DNA from 4 places in the Halalkalibacter lacteus genome. Region 3 is predicted to be linked to each of the others. Evidence: predicted binding sites of a transcription regulator. Region 3 holds the regulator's gene; each other region holds the start of a gene.

Region 1 (4,223 bases), on a different contig from region 3:
GTGCATGTTTAGCTCCCTCCCTATACTTTGCCTTTTTGAATGTAAGGTTTGTTCATAATAAACAGCTTAAACACTAAATACAACGATGGAATAAGTAATAAAAGCCCCAAGATAAACACGGTAATAAGCGCGTAAGCCATCGTTTCATTTGTGAAACCATCATAAATCGTTAAATATGGATACAATAGATATGGATAACGTGAGATCCCGTAACTATAAAATGCGAGTGCAAATTGTAAGACAACGAAGATAAATGACCAGCCATAGTGACCTTTTTTCAAATACCACAAACTTGTGATAAAGCATAAAAACGATAGTGCAAATAGCCACCAAAGGGATAGCAACCCTTCATAATGAGATGGATTATGCCACTTCATCTCAATAATAATTCCTAGTGCTGTCACAATCGTCGGAAAGCTCCAAATCCATGTGTATCTTCGAAATAAATTTAATGCCTTAGCATCTTTGGCAACAGAAGAATAGTAAGCTAAGAAACTTGCTGAGATAAATAAAACACTTACTAAACTAAGCAAAACAATCGACCAGGCAAACGGACTCGTAAACAGCGCAACATAATCTAGTTCAATGCCGCCCACTACTGTCTCACGAATAAATCCACCCTGAGACACAATTAAAGCAGTAGATAGCGAAGCTGGAATGAGTACGCCTGTTACTCCATACATCAACGTATAGCCAACATGCCCCTTCGTCCCATACGTGCCAAAAGCATAATAACTTCCCCGTAGCGCTAGTAAAATAATCGAAATACTAATCGGAATTAATAATACCGTACCAAAATAGTACGCGGTACTAGGAAAAAAACCAATCATACCGACAAAAAAGAATACTAAGAACACATTCGTAATTTCCCATACAGGAGACAAATAACGCTGAATGATTGTGTTTACGATATGATGCTTTCTAGTCAAAATCGTAGAGGCATTAAAAAATCCAGCTCCAAAATCAATCGACGCAACAATGACATAGCCAAACAGGAATAACCACAATACCGATATCCCGATAAATTCAATCGTCATTTCGCAACACTCCTTTGTTCGATCGACATTTCCTCCAGCTCACGCTCAACTGGATTCCTTCTGAACATACGCGTCAATACAACGGCTGTTCCAATTAATAAGATGATATACAACAACGCAAAGGCAATGAACATAATACCGACATAAGGCGAATCAGTTGCACCTTCAACTGTTGTCATAAACCCACGCATAATCCACGGTTGACGTCCCATCTCTGCAAACCACCAACCGGCTTCAATCGCAATCATTGCTAAAGGACCTGAAAGGACAAGCATGAAACGAAAAGGACGTGTTTTGATAAATCCCCAATTACGTGTAAGGGCAATCCAATAGACTAAAGAAAGCACGGTTAGCCCAATCCCAATTGAAACCATAATGTCAAAGAAGTAATGAATCTCATAAGGTGGGTGTAGTTCTTCAGGTATGTCATTTAATCCGGTCACAACTCCAAACGGGTTGCTGTGTACGAGAATACTAAGCGCATATGGAATTTTAATTGCATACTTCACTTCATTCGTTTCTGTTAACACACCATAAAGAACTAGCGGCGCTTCTCCTTCTGTTTCAAAATGCCATTCAGCTGCTGCTAGCTTTTCAGGTTGATATTCTGCAAGATATTTACCTGACAAATCACCAACAAGCGCTGTCGCAATCGAGAAAATAAGCGCAACCTTCATCGTTAACGCAAGTGCCTTACGGTGATACTCATGGCGGTTTCCTTTCATTAAATGAAAAGCCGCAATCGATGCAAGAATAAAAGCAGTAGTCATATAAGCAGATGATAAGACATGGGCCACCTTCGTAGGCATAGCCGGGTTAAACATTGCAAGTAAAGGCTGAATATTCGTTAGCTGTCCATCAACTAACGAAAAGCCTTGCGGTGCATTCATAAAGGCATTAACAGACGTTATAAATAGAGCAGACATCGCTGACCCTAAAACAACCGGAGCTAGCAAGTAAAAATGAGTCTTCGGATTTTTGAACCGATCCCATGTATATAAGTATATTCCAAGGAATATCGCTTCAAAGAAAAATGCAAAAGTCTCCATAAATAGCGGTAGCGCAACAAGCTGACCTGCAAACTCCATAAACCGCGGCCATAGAAGAGCCAATTGCAAAGCAATGGCTGTACCTGTTACGACCCCAACAGCCACACTAATGACATATCCACGTGCCCAACGTTTTGCAAGTAAAAGATAATGTTCATCATTTCTTTTTAATCCGAGCCAATGGGCAATCGTTATTAATATAGGAACACCGACACCAACTGTTGCAAAAATCACATGGACAGATAATGTCAACATCGTTAAATAGCGACTAAATTCAACTGATTCCATCTTTCTCCCCCTCTTCATTCGTTTCTTTTTGGAGTTATAGATATTGTATATGCGAAATGTATGTGAAGCACATCACAAATTAAACGATTTTGTTACAAAAGAGTGAGAATTTAATGACAGTACATATTTATTGCAATCATTTTACTTTCAAGCATTCATGAAAAAGGGATCTTACAACAAAAAAAGCAGAAGGTCTCCTCCCACTTTTAATAAACGAATTTTATTTCTATTCGGTAAAATACTCATCCGCACCCCGTATTTAGTTTTATCGATATAAAACCTGGTTCACCATTTAAGACAATTTAGGAATAGAAGATACATTTGGTGCAATCTTTAAGAATAACCGCAAATTTTCTCGATGGTCCAACTTGCCAATATAAGCATTCGTCATGTTTTGTAGTCTGCTTTTAACTGGTTTCGGATTCCCCATCAAATACAAGGAAAGTTCAAGCAAATGTACTCCTATATCAATAAGTGGACCGCCTCCGGATTCTGCTTTTTGTGTAAACCACGTTCCTTATCCAGAAATGCCCTTGTTACGAAACCAACTTGCTTTTGCATACTATATGATACCGAGTTCTCCTCTTCCCACTTGGTCTTTTACCTGATCACTAAGGACTCCTAGTGCATTTTATGTGGATCTTGACCAATTTGCGTGTCTCTATTTGAGTGATCAGAATTTCTTTAGCATCGCTTTTATTTATCACTATCGGCTTTTCTAATAGAACATATTTCCCTGCATTCTATTGCAATAGGAGCATGGTATTTATTTGGAACACCAATAAATACCGCATCTAGCTCTTGGTCACTTATTAAGTCATCGGCATTCGCTTGAACAGTAGATATGTGATATTTCTCAGAATGTTTTTTGAGTGGTAAATAAAAATCGATAATTGCCCTAATTTAAACATCATCATTTTCAATCCATACCAATATCAGTCACACTTACGGAAGTTTTTCAAGTCCCTTAATATAGTATGCTAATTGACTTCGTCCACAACGGATTAAAGATCACCAAGCTATAGCAATACTTATCTTTTAATTACTTACCACATTAAAGCGATTACATTAATATTTGGATAATATTATCAATTTTTTGTATTTCACACGTAAGGTTTAGTTAAATATAATTGGTTTAAGTAAAGGATGTATTCCAACTAAAGGTAAAAATTAAAATGGTTACAGATAAAATCTCTCATGTATTTTAGGGGGTGGTAAAGTTGAATGAGGTGTTGCTTGGTTGAAAAGACTTTCAATAACAAATACCAATTCTATTGACAAAAAAATTAGAAACAGACGTATTAATTCACGGGTGGCGCAGGGGCTATGACCAGCAATAACATTGCTTCAGGTGAAAGAAGAAAAGGAGTTGACGACCTATAACGAAAGCTGATCTGATTAAATGCTATAAGCGTAAAAAATGAATAAAATTTTTGCTATATGCGAGATGGATATACATTTTGTAACATTGCTGAAAATAATGTTCGTAAAGCGATTATTCTAGGAGGTAGTATATTGGAAGCTGATCTGAAAATATATGATATCACAATTGTAGGAGGAGGACCTACAGGCCTTTTCACTGCGTTCTATGGTGGCATGCGAAATTTATCTGTGAAAATTATTGAAAGTTTACCCCTGCTTGGTGGCCAACTATCTACCCTATACCCTGAAAAATATATTTATGATGTAGCCGGTTTTCCAAAAATTCGTGCCCAAGAATTAGTCAATCAGTTAAAAGAGCAAATGTCGCAGTTCAATCCAACAATTTGTTTAGAACAAGTGGCTCAAGATCTTAATATCCAAGCAGATGGAGTCATTAAACTCACTACTAATAAGGAAGAGCATTTAA
Region 2 (4,223 bases), on a different contig from region 3:
TAATGTATCACGATTGAATACATTAATATTTAAGTGATGCCCCCCTTGTTTTGCATATCCATCAAGAATCCCAACTAGATTTGACGTCTGATCCTGTTCTTCTTTTCCTAATGCTTTAGGTACGATACTAAATGTATTAGATACGCCATCAAGCGAATACTCATATGGTATTTTTGCAACAGATGTCAAAGATGCAAGCGCTCCCTTTTGATCGCGTCCATGAAGTGGATTAGCTCCAGGTGCAAATGGCTCCCCTGCTTTTCTCCCATCTGGTGTATTGCCGGTCTTTTTGCCGTACACAACATTACTTGTAATCGTTAAGACAGACATTGTTGGTATCGCATTTCTATACGTTCTATGTTTTTTCAATTTATTCATAAAGGATTTCACAAGCGACACGGCAATATCGTCGACACGATCATCGTTATTTCCATATTTAGGGTAATCACCTGCGATTTCATAGTCGACAGCAATCCCTTGTTCATCGCGAATGACTTTTACTTTTGCATGTTTGATTGCACTTAAACTGTCCGCTGTTACCGATAATCCTGCAATCCCGCAAGCCATCGTGCGAATGATTTCTTTGTCATGCAGGGCCATTTCAATCCGTTCATAACTATATTTATCATGCATGTAGTGAATCACATTAAGTGCATTCATATACAGTTCTGCTAACCAATCCATCACCTTATCAAAATTAGCAACGACCTTTTCGTACTCTAAATACTCGTCTGTAATTGGTGAAAAAGATGGTCCTACTTGAATTTTAAGTTTTTCATCAACCCCACCGTTAATCGCATACAGGAGTGTTTTTGCTAAATTAGCACGCGCTCCAAAAAATTGCATTTGTTTTCCTATTTTCATTGCACTTACACAACAAGCAATTCCGTAGTCATCACCGTAACTCGCTCTCATTAGATCATCATTTTCATATTGAATCGAGCTTGTTTTAATTGACATATTTGCACAATAATCTTTAAAGTTCTTAGGTAATTGATTTGACCATAATACCGTTAAATTTGGTTCGGGTGCTGGTCCTAAATTATCTAATGTGTGCAGGAATCGGAACGAACTTTTTGAAACTAACGCTCTTCCATCAACTCCTACTCCCCCAATTGATTCAGTTACCCAAGTCGGGTCACCACTAAATAGTTCATTATAATCTGGCGTTCTCGCAAACTTCACGAGTCGTAGTTTCATAACAAAATGATCGACTAATTCCTGAGCTTCAACCTCTGTTAACGTCCCTTCTTGAATATCTCGCTCAATATAAATATCTAAAAACGTTGAAATTCGTCCTAGGCTCATTGCTGCACCATTTTGCTCTTTAATTGCTGCTAAATAAGCAAAGTACAACCATTGAAACGCTTCTTTTGCTGATTCTGCTGGCTTTGAGATGTCGTACCCATACGACGCAGCCATTTCTTTTAATTCACGTAGGGCTCTAATCTGTTCGGATAATTCTTCACGATCACGAATGACCTCTTCTGTCATCGTCGAGCCAGTCGTATTTAATTCTTCTTGTTTTTGATTTAATAAATAGGCAACACCATAAAGCGCTACTCTTCGATAGTCTCCGATAATTCTACCACGACCGTAGGCATCTGGAAGGCCTGTGATGATCCCAGCTTTTCGTGCTAATCTCATTTCAGGTGTATAGGCATCAAATACTCCTTGGTTATGAGTCTTGCGATAGTTTGTGAAAATTTCTTCCACCTCAGGTGCAAGTGTATATCCGTAAGCTTTACACGAATCTGCAGCCATTCGGATCCCACCAAAAGGTTGAAGCGATCTTTTAAATGGTTCATCTGTTTGCAATCCAACCACTTGCTCTAATTCTTTATTTAAGTAGCCAGGCTCATGAGATACAATTGTAGAAACGATCGATGTATCCATATTTACAACGCCGCCGTTCTCGCGTTCCTTTTTACTAAGATCCATAATTTGATCCCATAATTGTAAGGAATGATCTGTTGCTTGTTCTAAAAATGTATCATCCCCTTCATATAACCTGTAATTCCGTTGAATGAAGTCTCTGACATCTACGTCATTTTGCCATTTCCCTTGTTTAAACGTTCTCCAATAGTTCATTTACTTTTCCTCGCTCTCTCAAATTATCTGCGATGTACGTACACACCTTCAATGTGAACACTTTCACAATGATAGGTGCTCACGTTTACATGATTAGTAAATTTACACCTATCTATGTGATTTGTCTTGCGATGACGTTTAATACCTTACACTTATTAGTTTATTAGATTTACCAATATATGAATGTGATAAATATCACAAATCACTTGGTATTCGTGACGAAATAATGAATTTGATCGACATTTTACAAGATAAGATAAACATTGTTTCCCTCTACTTCGATTGGATAAGTTTGAACGCTTCCTCTGTCAGGCGCTTGAACTTTTCCATCAATGAGTGAAATAATCCAATCATGAATCGGACAATAAATATATTCACCACTTACAAGACCGTCAGCAAGTTTTCCCCCTTTTGGATGAGGACTCTTGTTTTTAATCGCTCGAACGTCTCCATTTGAAAGGCGAAATACCGCTATTTCCTCTTGGCCTACCATAAACACTTGACCAACCATACTTGGTAACTGATCATAATCAGCAATTTTTGTACGTATTCCATTGTAAATCATTGAAAATCTCTCCCTTCTTCTTTTACACTTTCAGGATTTCACGTGTTGTATAATAAGCATCACGAATAGATGAATCCTCTATCGCTTTTTGCCATGGCTCTTCATAACGAGCAAGCGTTTTGCTTAGGCGTGTGTTTAACTCATTTCTTTTCTCCTCATTAAAAACAACCTCTTTCACATGTTCCAACCCTAAACGGTCTACCCAACTAGAAGTTCGCTCTAAATACAATGCCGTTTCACGATAATATTGTAAATAAGCTCCAGTAATTTCGAACACTTCTTCTTCCGTCTTCACTTTACACAGTAGGTCCCCAGCTCGTAGGTCGGTCCCCCCGTTACCTGCTACATAAATTTCCCATCCGCCATCAAGCCCTACGATTCCGACATCCTTAATTCCCGCTTCTGCGCAGTTTCTTGGGCAAGCAGATACACCCATTTTTACTTTATGTGGCGTATCAAGACGCTCAAAGCGTTTTTCTAACTCTATTCCTAAACTCATAGAATCTTGTGTCCCAAAGCGACAGAACTGTGCTCCAACACATGTTTTCACTGTACGTAACGTTTTACCGTACGCATATCCCGACGGCATCCCTAACTCTTCCCAAACATCAGGTAGCTGATCTTTTTCTAGACCATATAGCCCAATTCGCTGTCCACCTGTAATTTTCAGTAACTGTACATTGTATTTCTCAGCAACCTCCGCTAGTTTCCGTAAATCCTTCGCTGTTGTTACACCGCCGTACATTCTTGGAATCACTGAATACGTTCCATCTTTTTGAATGTTCGCATGCATTTTTTCGTTCACTAGACGCGAATCTCTTTCATCTCGATAGTCCGGATACACCATACCTAAAAAGTAGTTGAGAGCTGGACGACATCTCGAGCAGCCTTCCTCGGTTGACCAGTTTAGAACATTCATTACTTCTTTAATGGTTGTTAATCCTTTTTCTTTGATTTCCTCAACCACCTCATCACGACTTAATGTTGTACAACCACATACCGTCTTTTTCTCGGCAGTTTGTGCGAACTCGTCACCAAGAGTGTACGCAATGATGTCTTGAATGACTGGTTTGCATCGTCCACAAGAACGACCAGCATTCGTACATCCTCCAACCTGCTCGACTGTCGTTACCCCTTCTTGGTGAATGGCACTGACAATCGTTTCCTTTTTTATTCCATTACAACCACATACAATCTCATCATCTGGCATCGTTGCAACATCATTTGTTTCTGCCTCTCCTGACTGAAAAAATGAAATAGAAGTAGAATCTGAAACGTCTTGGTTTTCGTTTAACATTCTAAATAATCGGTTGCTGTCTTTTGTATCTCCATATAACACGATCCCAACAATTCGGTTATCTCTGATGAGAACTTTTTTATAAACGCCTTCGTATTCATTGTGAACGACAATTGATTTTGATGATTCATCGTCATAAATTTCACCAGCTGAGAACAAGTCCACTCCTGAAACTTTTAATTGTGTTCCTGTGATTGACCCTTCGTACCCTTGGTCTTTCTGATTGCAAAGAGTTTGAGCGAGAATTTTTCCTTGTTCATAAAGAGGAGC
Region 3 (4,223 bases):
AAATAGCTATTCTTGCAGATTTTCCCATTCTTCCATGAGAGTTTCAATCGTTGTTTTTGCATTGTCAATTTCTGCTTGAAGCGTTTGCGCCTTTTCGTGATCTGAATAGATAGATGGGTTACAAAGGTCTTCTTCTTTTTCCACTAAAGAAGATTCAAGTGTGTCGATTTGACCTTCGATTTCTTCAATTCTCCTTAGACGTTGTCGTTCTGCTTTTTTTGCTTCTTTATCTTGTTCATAAGAGCGTTTATCCGCTTGGTTTGCTTCAGAAGAGGAAGCGTTTGTCTGCCCCTTTTCTTGTTGGCTCAACAATTCTCGTTGTTCCATCTCATCTTTCTTCTCAACATAATAATCGTAGTCACCAAGATAATTCGTGATCTGTCCGTCAACAAGTTCGGCCATTCTTGTGGCAATTCTGTTTAAGAAATAACGATCGTGTGAGACAAATAATAATGTCCCGGGATAATCGATTAACGCATTCTCAAGAATTTCTTTCGCATCTAGATCCAAATGGTTGGTCGGCTCATCGAGAATTAAAAGGTTGGCCTTTTTCATCATTAACTTTGCAAGAGCAAGTCGTGCTTTTTCTCCGCCACTTAGGGTAGAAACAGGTTTTAAGACGTCATCGCCACTGAAAAGAAAGTTTCCAAGGACAGTTCTGATTTCTTTTTCAGGAAGCAGTGAATGATCATCCCAAAGTTCATGAAGAACCAATTTATTAGATTTTAAATTAGCTTGTTCTTGATCGTAATACCCAATAGTCACGTTGCTCCCAATTCGAACCGTGCCATTTTTGACAGGAATGTCATTCATCAAAGCTTTTAATAGAGTCGACTTGCCTGCTCCATTTGGGCCGATTAACGCAACACTTTCGCCCCGATCGATGGCTAAATCTAAACTTTGAAAAATTGTTTCCTCACCATAAGCAACATGAAGGTCTGTCGTGCGCAAAACTTCATTTCCGCTTTGACGCTCAATTGTAAAGGAGAAGGAGGCTGATTTCTCAGATCCAGCTGGACGATCGAGTAAAGTCATTCGCTCGAGTTGTTTCCGTCTACTTTGCGCTCGTTTTGTCGTTGAGGCTCTCGCAATATTTCGTTGGACAAAATCCTCCAGCTTAGCTACCTCATCTTGTTGTTTTTCATATTGTTTTAACTCAAGCTCATAACGCTTTGCTTTTTCCTCAAGATAAGCACTGTAGTTCCCGGTGAATTTAGTGGACTTTGTTCTTGAAATTTCAACAACTTCAGTGACGATTTTATCTAGAAAATAGCGGTCGTGAGAAACGATAAGAATAGCACCACGATAGCCAATCAAATATTGCTCAAGCCATGTTAACGTTGAGATATCAAGGTGGTTGGTCGGTTCATCAAGAATAAGCAAATCTGGCTTGGTTAATAATAACTTTGCTAAAGCGAGTCTTGTTTTCTGACCGCCACTTAAAGTAGAAATTTTTGTTTCGTAATCAAAGTCTGCGAAGTTCATACCTGAGAGAATCCCGCGAATGTCAGCTTCGTACTGATAACCGCCTTTGTCTTTAAAGGTAAGTTGAAGTTGATCGTACTCTTTCAAAAGTTTTTCATAACGTGCTTGGTCTGCTAGTAAATCGGGATCAGACATTTGCAGTTCCATATTTCGTATTTGTTTTTCCATTTTTCGTAGTGGCGCAAATACCGTTAGCATTTCTTCCCAAATAGATAATTCGGATTCAAGTCCGGTGTTTTGAGCAAGGTAACCAAGTTCTGTTCCTTTTGGCATCATTACTTGTCCACTATCATAAGAAAGATGGCCTGCAATAATTTTAAGCAATGTTGATTTTCCAGCACCATTTCGTCCAACAAGTGCAACACGTTCACCTGTTTGGATATCTAGCTTAATATTTGTTAAAATTGGATCAATGCCAAATGATTTTGAGATGTTTATACATTGTAAGACAATCATGGATTTTCATTCCTTATTTACTATAATTAAATCTCTAATAGAGGTAACCAAAAAAGGTAAAGAGGCCCTTTTTATTTATGAATGTAGCAATGGCTCCACACGCTGCACGATTTGAGGAGAAGACCACTCCTAAAGGCTTAAAACCTAGCAGCGGCTCCGCTCATTGCTTAGAGGTAACCAAAAAAAGGTAAAGAGCGCCCTTTTTTGGTTACCTCTAGTGTATCGTAGAATCTATCTTTCAACAACTTCATGAACAACGGATTAAACCGATTACAAACTGTGTGAAATAGTGTACAATAACCATACGTCTTACAGGAAAGCAGTAAAGGAGGCAATGGATGAAAATTGATCAAACCAAGATTCCACAGGCTACAGCAAAGCGTTTACCACTATACTATCGATTCTTGGAAAATCTTTCTGCCTCGGGGAAGCAACGGGTATCTTCAACGGAATTGAGTGAGGCAGTAAAAGTTGACTCAGCAACCATTAGGCGTGATTTTTCTTATTTTGGTGCGCTCGGAAAAAAAGGGTATGGTTACAATGTGAATTATTTACTTTCTTTTTTTCGTAAAACATTAGATCAAGATGAATTGACTAAAGTTATTCTTGTAGGTGTCGGAAATTTAGGTACGGCTTTCTTACACTACAATTTCTCAAAAAATAATAGTACGCAAATTGTCATGGCCTTCGATGTAGATGAAAGCAAGATTGGTGATGAAGTTGGTGGAGTCACTGTGCATCATTTAAAAGACTTGCAAGATGTTATCGATCCGGAAGCTACTGTTGCAATTTTAACTGTACCTCAAGCCCCTGCACAAAAGATCGCGGATCAATTAATTGATGCAGGCATACAAGGAATACTAAACTTCACACCAGCTAGGTTAGATGTACCAGAAACGGTACGGGTCCACCATATCGATTTATCTGTTGAATTACAGGCATTGGTTTATTTTTTAAAGCATTATCCTGTATAAGAAATCTGTATAAATAGAGTGCCTTTCCCTGTTTATACAGGTTCGAAGCAATGAGAGAAGCCATTGCCATCTATTTGAATACACTCTATAATCAAAATTAGGACAAGGAGGTGCTACCTATGGGTGGATTAGGAGCAGGCAGCATTGCGTTAATTGCAATCGTTGCTTTACTAATATTTGGTCCGAAAAAGTTGCCAGAGTTAGGAAAAGCGGCTGGAAATACATTACGTGAATTTAAAAATGCAACAAAAGGCTTAGCAGACGAAGATGATAACAAGAAAAAAGAAAACGATAAAGCCTAAGTAGGAAGGGTCTATAAATGGAACAAAGAGACATGTCGGTAATGGACCACATTGTGGAGCTTAGACGAAGAATTATTATAACTTTAGTCTTCTTCGTCGTGGCGCTAATTGCCGGCTTCTTTTTAGCTGCACCACTTATCACATACTTACAAAGTACACCAACGGCTCAGAATTTGCCGATGAATGCATTTAAAATGACAGATCCGATTCGGATTTTTATGACATTTGCTTTTGCAAGTGCGCTTATCATTACCTTTCCAGTAATTTTGTTTCAGCTTTGGGCGTTTGTAAGTCCGGGTTTGCATAAAAAGGAGCAAAAAGCAACACTGGCCTATATTCCGTTTGCGTTTATTTTACTTTTAGTTGGTCTTTCTTTTTCTTACTTCGTTCTTTTTCCATTTATTGTTCAGTTTATGAGCAACTTATCTGAACGGTTAGGGATTACTGAACAGTACGGTATTAATGAATATTTCTCATTTCTCTTTCAAGTAACAATCCCATTTGGACTTTTGTTTCAATTGCCTGTTGTCGTAATGTTCTTTACACGGTTAGGAATGTTAACACCAAGTTTACTAACGCAAGTTCGGAAATTTGCTTATTTTCTTTTGCTTGTCATAGCGGGCTTGATTACACCACCAGAGATTTTATCTCATTTAATGGTGACCCTTCCGTTATTATTGCTCTATGAATTTAGTATCTGGGTGTCATACCTCACATATCGCAAAGTACAAAGGTTGGAGAAAGAACGCGAACAGAATATGGAGGAGTGAGTGTCTTGTATAGGCATTCACTCTTTTTTAGATAAACTATGTGAAATATTGAACAAATGATACAAAAGGAGGACTTACAATGAGGGGTCAATTTTTCAGAGAAAACAAATACGTCGCGGGAGTATCGTTGTTCCTACGCATATATCTAGGGTGGTCTTGGTTAACTTCAGGTTGGGGAAAAGTGATGGGAGACTTTTAATGCAGGAGGATATTTACAAGGGTCTGTAGCCAATCCT
Region 4 (4,223 bases), on a different contig from region 3:
AAGATTTTGCACAAGAAGTATTTGAAATCGAGTACGAGAGCTTTGAGACTTTTATTAGAAATCTTGCGTCGAATCGCTACGAGTTCGTAAAAAAATATATAGCGGTTGTGAAAATATTGATTCAAGAGATTTCCTATCATGAAGAGCTAAAAGAGCCCTACGTAAAGTTATTCAAAGAACATGTGTATGAGAAATTCAAAAAAATCATCATTAGATTTCAGGAAAAAGATGAAATCGTTGATTGGTCACCTGATACAATTATGCGATTAATCATAACAACTCTGATGGGTACGTTATTATCACTATTTTTAGTATTACCTGAAACGGACTGGGATAATGAAGCAGAACTCGAAACGACGATTCAATTTCTAATAAATGGATTATCAGTGAAATAACTTATACCTGCCTCTCACTAATAAAATTGGGGCAGGTTTTATCAAATATAAATGAAGGATAGAAAACAAATCAGAGGGGTAATTAATGAAAGAATATTTTTATGATAAATTGCTAAACATTGAAACAAAAGGCGTGCAAAAAGAGCTTAATAAGATCGTGCATTATAATCGTTATGAGCCAACACCATATAGTGCATTAGAAAAACTGTTTGCGAAATATGAGCTAAAAAGCAGTGATCGTCTAATAGACTTTGGATGCGGAAAAGGGCGATTACCTTTTTATATCAATTATTACTTTAACGCATCTGCTGTAGGGATAGAAATGAACGGGACTTTCTATCAAGAAGCAATCGAGAATCAAGAACGTTATTTGAAGAAAAGGAAGAACGACAATATTCATTTCTTCTATGGCCTTGCAGAAGAGTACGAGATCGATCCACGAGACAATCGATTCTATTTTTTTAATCCATTTTCTGTCCAAATTTTCATGAAAGTGATCAACAATATTTTGCTTTCAGTAGAGGCTTCAGAAAGACAAATAGAGTTGATTATTTATTACGGATCAGATGAATATGTTCATTATTTAGAAACGAAAACCGCTTTTGAATTAAAAGAAGACATTACACTCTTTAATGGATACGACCAAGACCCTTTTGAGAGATTTTTTATTTATGAATTAGCGCATTAAATGGTTTTCAAGACTTTTGAACAGACATAAAAGTACCCTATAGAGTAGCCTTTTTTTAAGGTGTCTACTCTATAGGGGTACAGTTTATTGAGAACTTCTGCTTTTTTATCAATTTATTTAATTGCCCCATTTTCTTCTGTTTCTTCTGATTGATTTGGCTGATTTACATAATAATAGAACATACCCATTAGCAAGCTACCACCAATAATGTTTCCAAGAGTCACAGGTACAAGGTTATGAATAACACCATTCCATGAGATCGTATCTGGATGGTTTAATACTAAAGAAATAGCAAAAGTACACATATTAGCGATGCTGTGTTCGTAACCAGAAATAAAGAAACAAAAAACAAGTAAGACCATCGTGAAAATTTTAGCTCCCTCGCTCTTTAATGTCATCGGAATAAAGAAAGCAAGACAAACAAGCCAATTACATAGAATTCCGCGAAAGAACAGTTCCAGCCAAGGGGTGTTCATCTTTTGATCGGTTACACTGAATAAAAAGCTATTAACAGAGTGGTCATTAAACAGGCCAGTAAAATAAATTAAAATAGCAAATGCAATTGCCCCTAGGAAATTCCCAAGATAACTCATGCATAATAATTTTCCAACATCGATCCAATTCATCTTCTTTTTTAGTGAAGTATAGGTGTAATAGAACGTATTCCCAGTGAATAAATCTCCGCCACCGTAAGCAATCAAGATGATAGCTGCTCCAAACGTTATGGCTGCCATAGGATAGGTTAATGGAGAATTTTCTAAATAAAAGAGGTTCCCAGTTTTGAAAGCGACAATGACGCCAAAACCAATAAAAAGACTTGCTAAAATCGAACGCAATAAATAACGAATACGACTTTGCTGATAAACCTTTTGTTTTTTCAAGGCCATTTGTTCGACTTTTACGAGTGCGGCATGTTCCATATAAATAATCCTTTCTATTCTCCTCTCCCATTAAGGAGTAGGAACAAGGTGATAGTTCGGTTGAAAGTACCTTTACTTTATCATGGAAAAATGCCATTGAAATAGATATATGAAACTGTCAAAATCATGTCATATCGGTCGCGCTTTCATTGTTAAGGATATGTGAATAGTTTCACAAATTGGTATGAGTGCTCTTTCACGTGATAGATGGTATTAGGTTTTATTAATCTTTATAATAGATTCTTGTATGCAATAAACCTTCTATACACTTCCATGAATTTTGACAAAGAGGTACTATATATAGAAAATGATGTGATAAGGAGCTGATACTTACCTGCTGGACATGTTAGTAAGAATTACATAGATTTGTGGAGGGATTCATCGTGAAGAAACTATTTTATAATGGCTTCATTTATACTTCCAATCCTGATCAACCTCATGCAGAAGCGATGATCGTTGAAGCGGGGAAGATCGTATGGATTGGCAATCAGGTAGATTTACAACAGAGTATTACAGATGCTGAATGGATTAATTTACAAGGGAGACGAGTGTTGCCAGGAATTATTGATGCTCACATGCATCCTTTAATGTTGGCTGATGTTGAGCAACAAATTTATTGTGGTCCCCCGCAAGTACATTCTATTATTGAGATTCAAGGAGAAATTCAAAAAAAGTATGACGAGCTCAATGTTCAAGATCGCAATGCTTGGATTCGAGGATGGGGGTACGATGAGGTAAAGTTAGCTGAGCAAAGGTCGCCTACTCGGTGGGACTTAGATCAAGTAGCCCCTAACGTTCCGGTGATTTTAACAAGAACGTGTGCGCACATCATCGTTGTTAATAGCGTGGCGCTTAGATTAGCTGGAATAAATGATTTGACAGTATCACCAGCAGGCGGAGAAATTGAGGTAAATGCTGATGGAGAATTAACTGGGATATTGAAAGAGAAGGCAAGAGATCTCATTTATAAGGTAATGCAAGAACCAACAATCGAAGAGCAGGCACAACGACTTGCAACATTAAGTGAGAAGTTGTTTTCTCAAGGGATTACCTCGACAACTGAATTAATGGCAACGTCTCATTTAACCAATTTCTATGATCTCTTTGTGAAAGCATACTCATTCGGTTACAAGCAAAGAACGGTTCTCTATTATTTATGGGAGGAGATAAGCAAAAGCAAGGAGATCTTCTCTACCCATAGATTGAATCGCAACTCCTACTTACACGTTGGCGGAATTAAATTATTTGCTGATGGTAGCATTTCAGGAAAGACGGCTTGGGTAGACAGTCCATATAAAAACGAACTGGAAAATGTTGGATTATCTACAACGACATCTGAGGAATTATTAGATGCGGCAATGGTTGCAGAAGAAAACGAGATTCAATTAGTCGTTCATGCGATGGGTGAGAGGGCGATTGAACAAATTGTTGACACGTTTCATAGAAAACAGAACTGGATTAAGGATGCGCCGTCAATTCGCATTGAACATGCAGCCTTGCCTAATAAAGAGACGCTACTAAAAGCAATTGAAGCAGGAATCGGTTTTGTCACGCAACCAATCTTTTTGTTTGCAGAAATTAACAGCTATCTGACAAACTTAGGATCAGAAAAAACAAATCAATCCTACCCATTAAAAACGATGTTAAAATCAGGAGCGAAAGTCGTAATTTCATCTGATGCTCCAGCCACATCTTGGGCTGATACGTCTAATCCATTTATCGGTATTAAAGCCGCTGTAACCAGAACTGCGTATACTGGACAAACGTTTAATCTAAATGAATGTGTTACGGTAGAAGAAGCAATTGATTTGTATACTCGTCATGCACAACAGATGACACGAATTGCTGATGTAGGACAATTAAAGGTAGGGTTCCGTTCAGATTTTATTGTTTTAGATAAAGATATCTTGAACATTGATTCAAGTGAGATTGATCAAATTCATGTGCTAGAAACGTATTTAGATGGTCATTTGGTCCATTCATCAGATAAAATAATCGTGTAAAAAGAAGGAGGAGAACGGGGTGAATCAAGTATTTAAGAACGTTCTCTTCTTTATTCCACGATTAGGTGAAGCACTTATATTAAATTGCTTTTGGGGGTTTAGGAAAGCAGGTCCGATAATCATGTTGTAGTATTATCAACAGTAAAGCGTATCAGTTAATGCTTGCGGTTTCGTTAGTTGAACCGTCCTAACTAACACATTGATTCGCGACAGACTG

Evidence for each region. Region 3 encodes Rex, which represses fermentation and respiration genes when NADH is low (regulators of the CRP and FNR family bind a similar motif). Its sites were predicted from a motif close to TTGTGAAATATTTCACAA; they were not measured.
Region 1: the regulator Rex is predicted to act here: its motif matches at 2,435-2,452, upstream of SAZ04_RS04670 (cytochrome ubiquinol oxidase subunit I).
Region 2: the regulator Rex is predicted to act here: its motif matches at 2,143-2,160, upstream of pflB (formate C-acetyltransferase).
Region 4: the regulator Rex is predicted to act here: its motif matches at 2,164-2,181, upstream of SAZ04_RS06325 (formate/nitrite transporter family protein).

What each region holds. Positions count from the first base shown of each region.
Region 1 is NZ_JAWRVL010000004.1:148,749-152,971, forward strand. It holds gene cydS (cytochrome bd oxidase small subunit CydS family protein) at 1-6, opposite strand, end outside; gene SAZ04_RS04665 (cytochrome d ubiquinol oxidase subunit II) at 21-1,037, opposite strand; gene SAZ04_RS04670 (cytochrome ubiquinol oxidase subunit I) at 1,034-2,374, opposite strand; partial or broken gene SAZ04_RS04675 (Gfo/Idh/MocA family protein) at 2,667-2,876, opposite strand; gene SAZ04_RS04680 (NAD(P)/FAD-dependent oxidoreductase) at 3,890-4,223, shown strand, end outside.
Region 2 is NZ_JAWRVL010000027.1:23,348-27,570, forward strand. It holds gene pflB (formate C-acetyltransferase) at 1-2,091, opposite strand, end outside; gene nirD (nitrite reductase small subunit NirD) at 2,336-2,656, opposite strand; gene nirB (nitrite reductase large subunit NirB) at 2,679-4,223, opposite strand, start outside.
Region 3 is NZ_JAWRVL010000022.1:25,772-29,994, forward strand. It holds gene SAZ04_RS15455 (ABC transporter ATP-binding protein) at 7-1,941, opposite strand; gene SAZ04_RS15460 (redox-sensing transcriptional repressor Rex) at 2,280-2,915, shown strand; gene SAZ04_RS15465 (twin-arginine translocase TatA/TatE family subunit) at 3,035-3,217, shown strand; gene tatC (twin-arginine translocase subunit TatC) at 3,235-3,987, shown strand.
Region 4 is NZ_JAWRVL010000006.1:96,206-100,428, forward strand. It holds gene SAZ04_RS06315 (TetR/AcrR family transcriptional regulator) at 1-395, shown strand, start outside; gene SAZ04_RS06320 (SAM-dependent methyltransferase) at 481-1,083, shown strand; gene SAZ04_RS06325 (formate/nitrite transporter family protein) at 1,197-2,003, opposite strand; gene SAZ04_RS06330 (amidohydrolase) at 2,387-4,006, shown strand.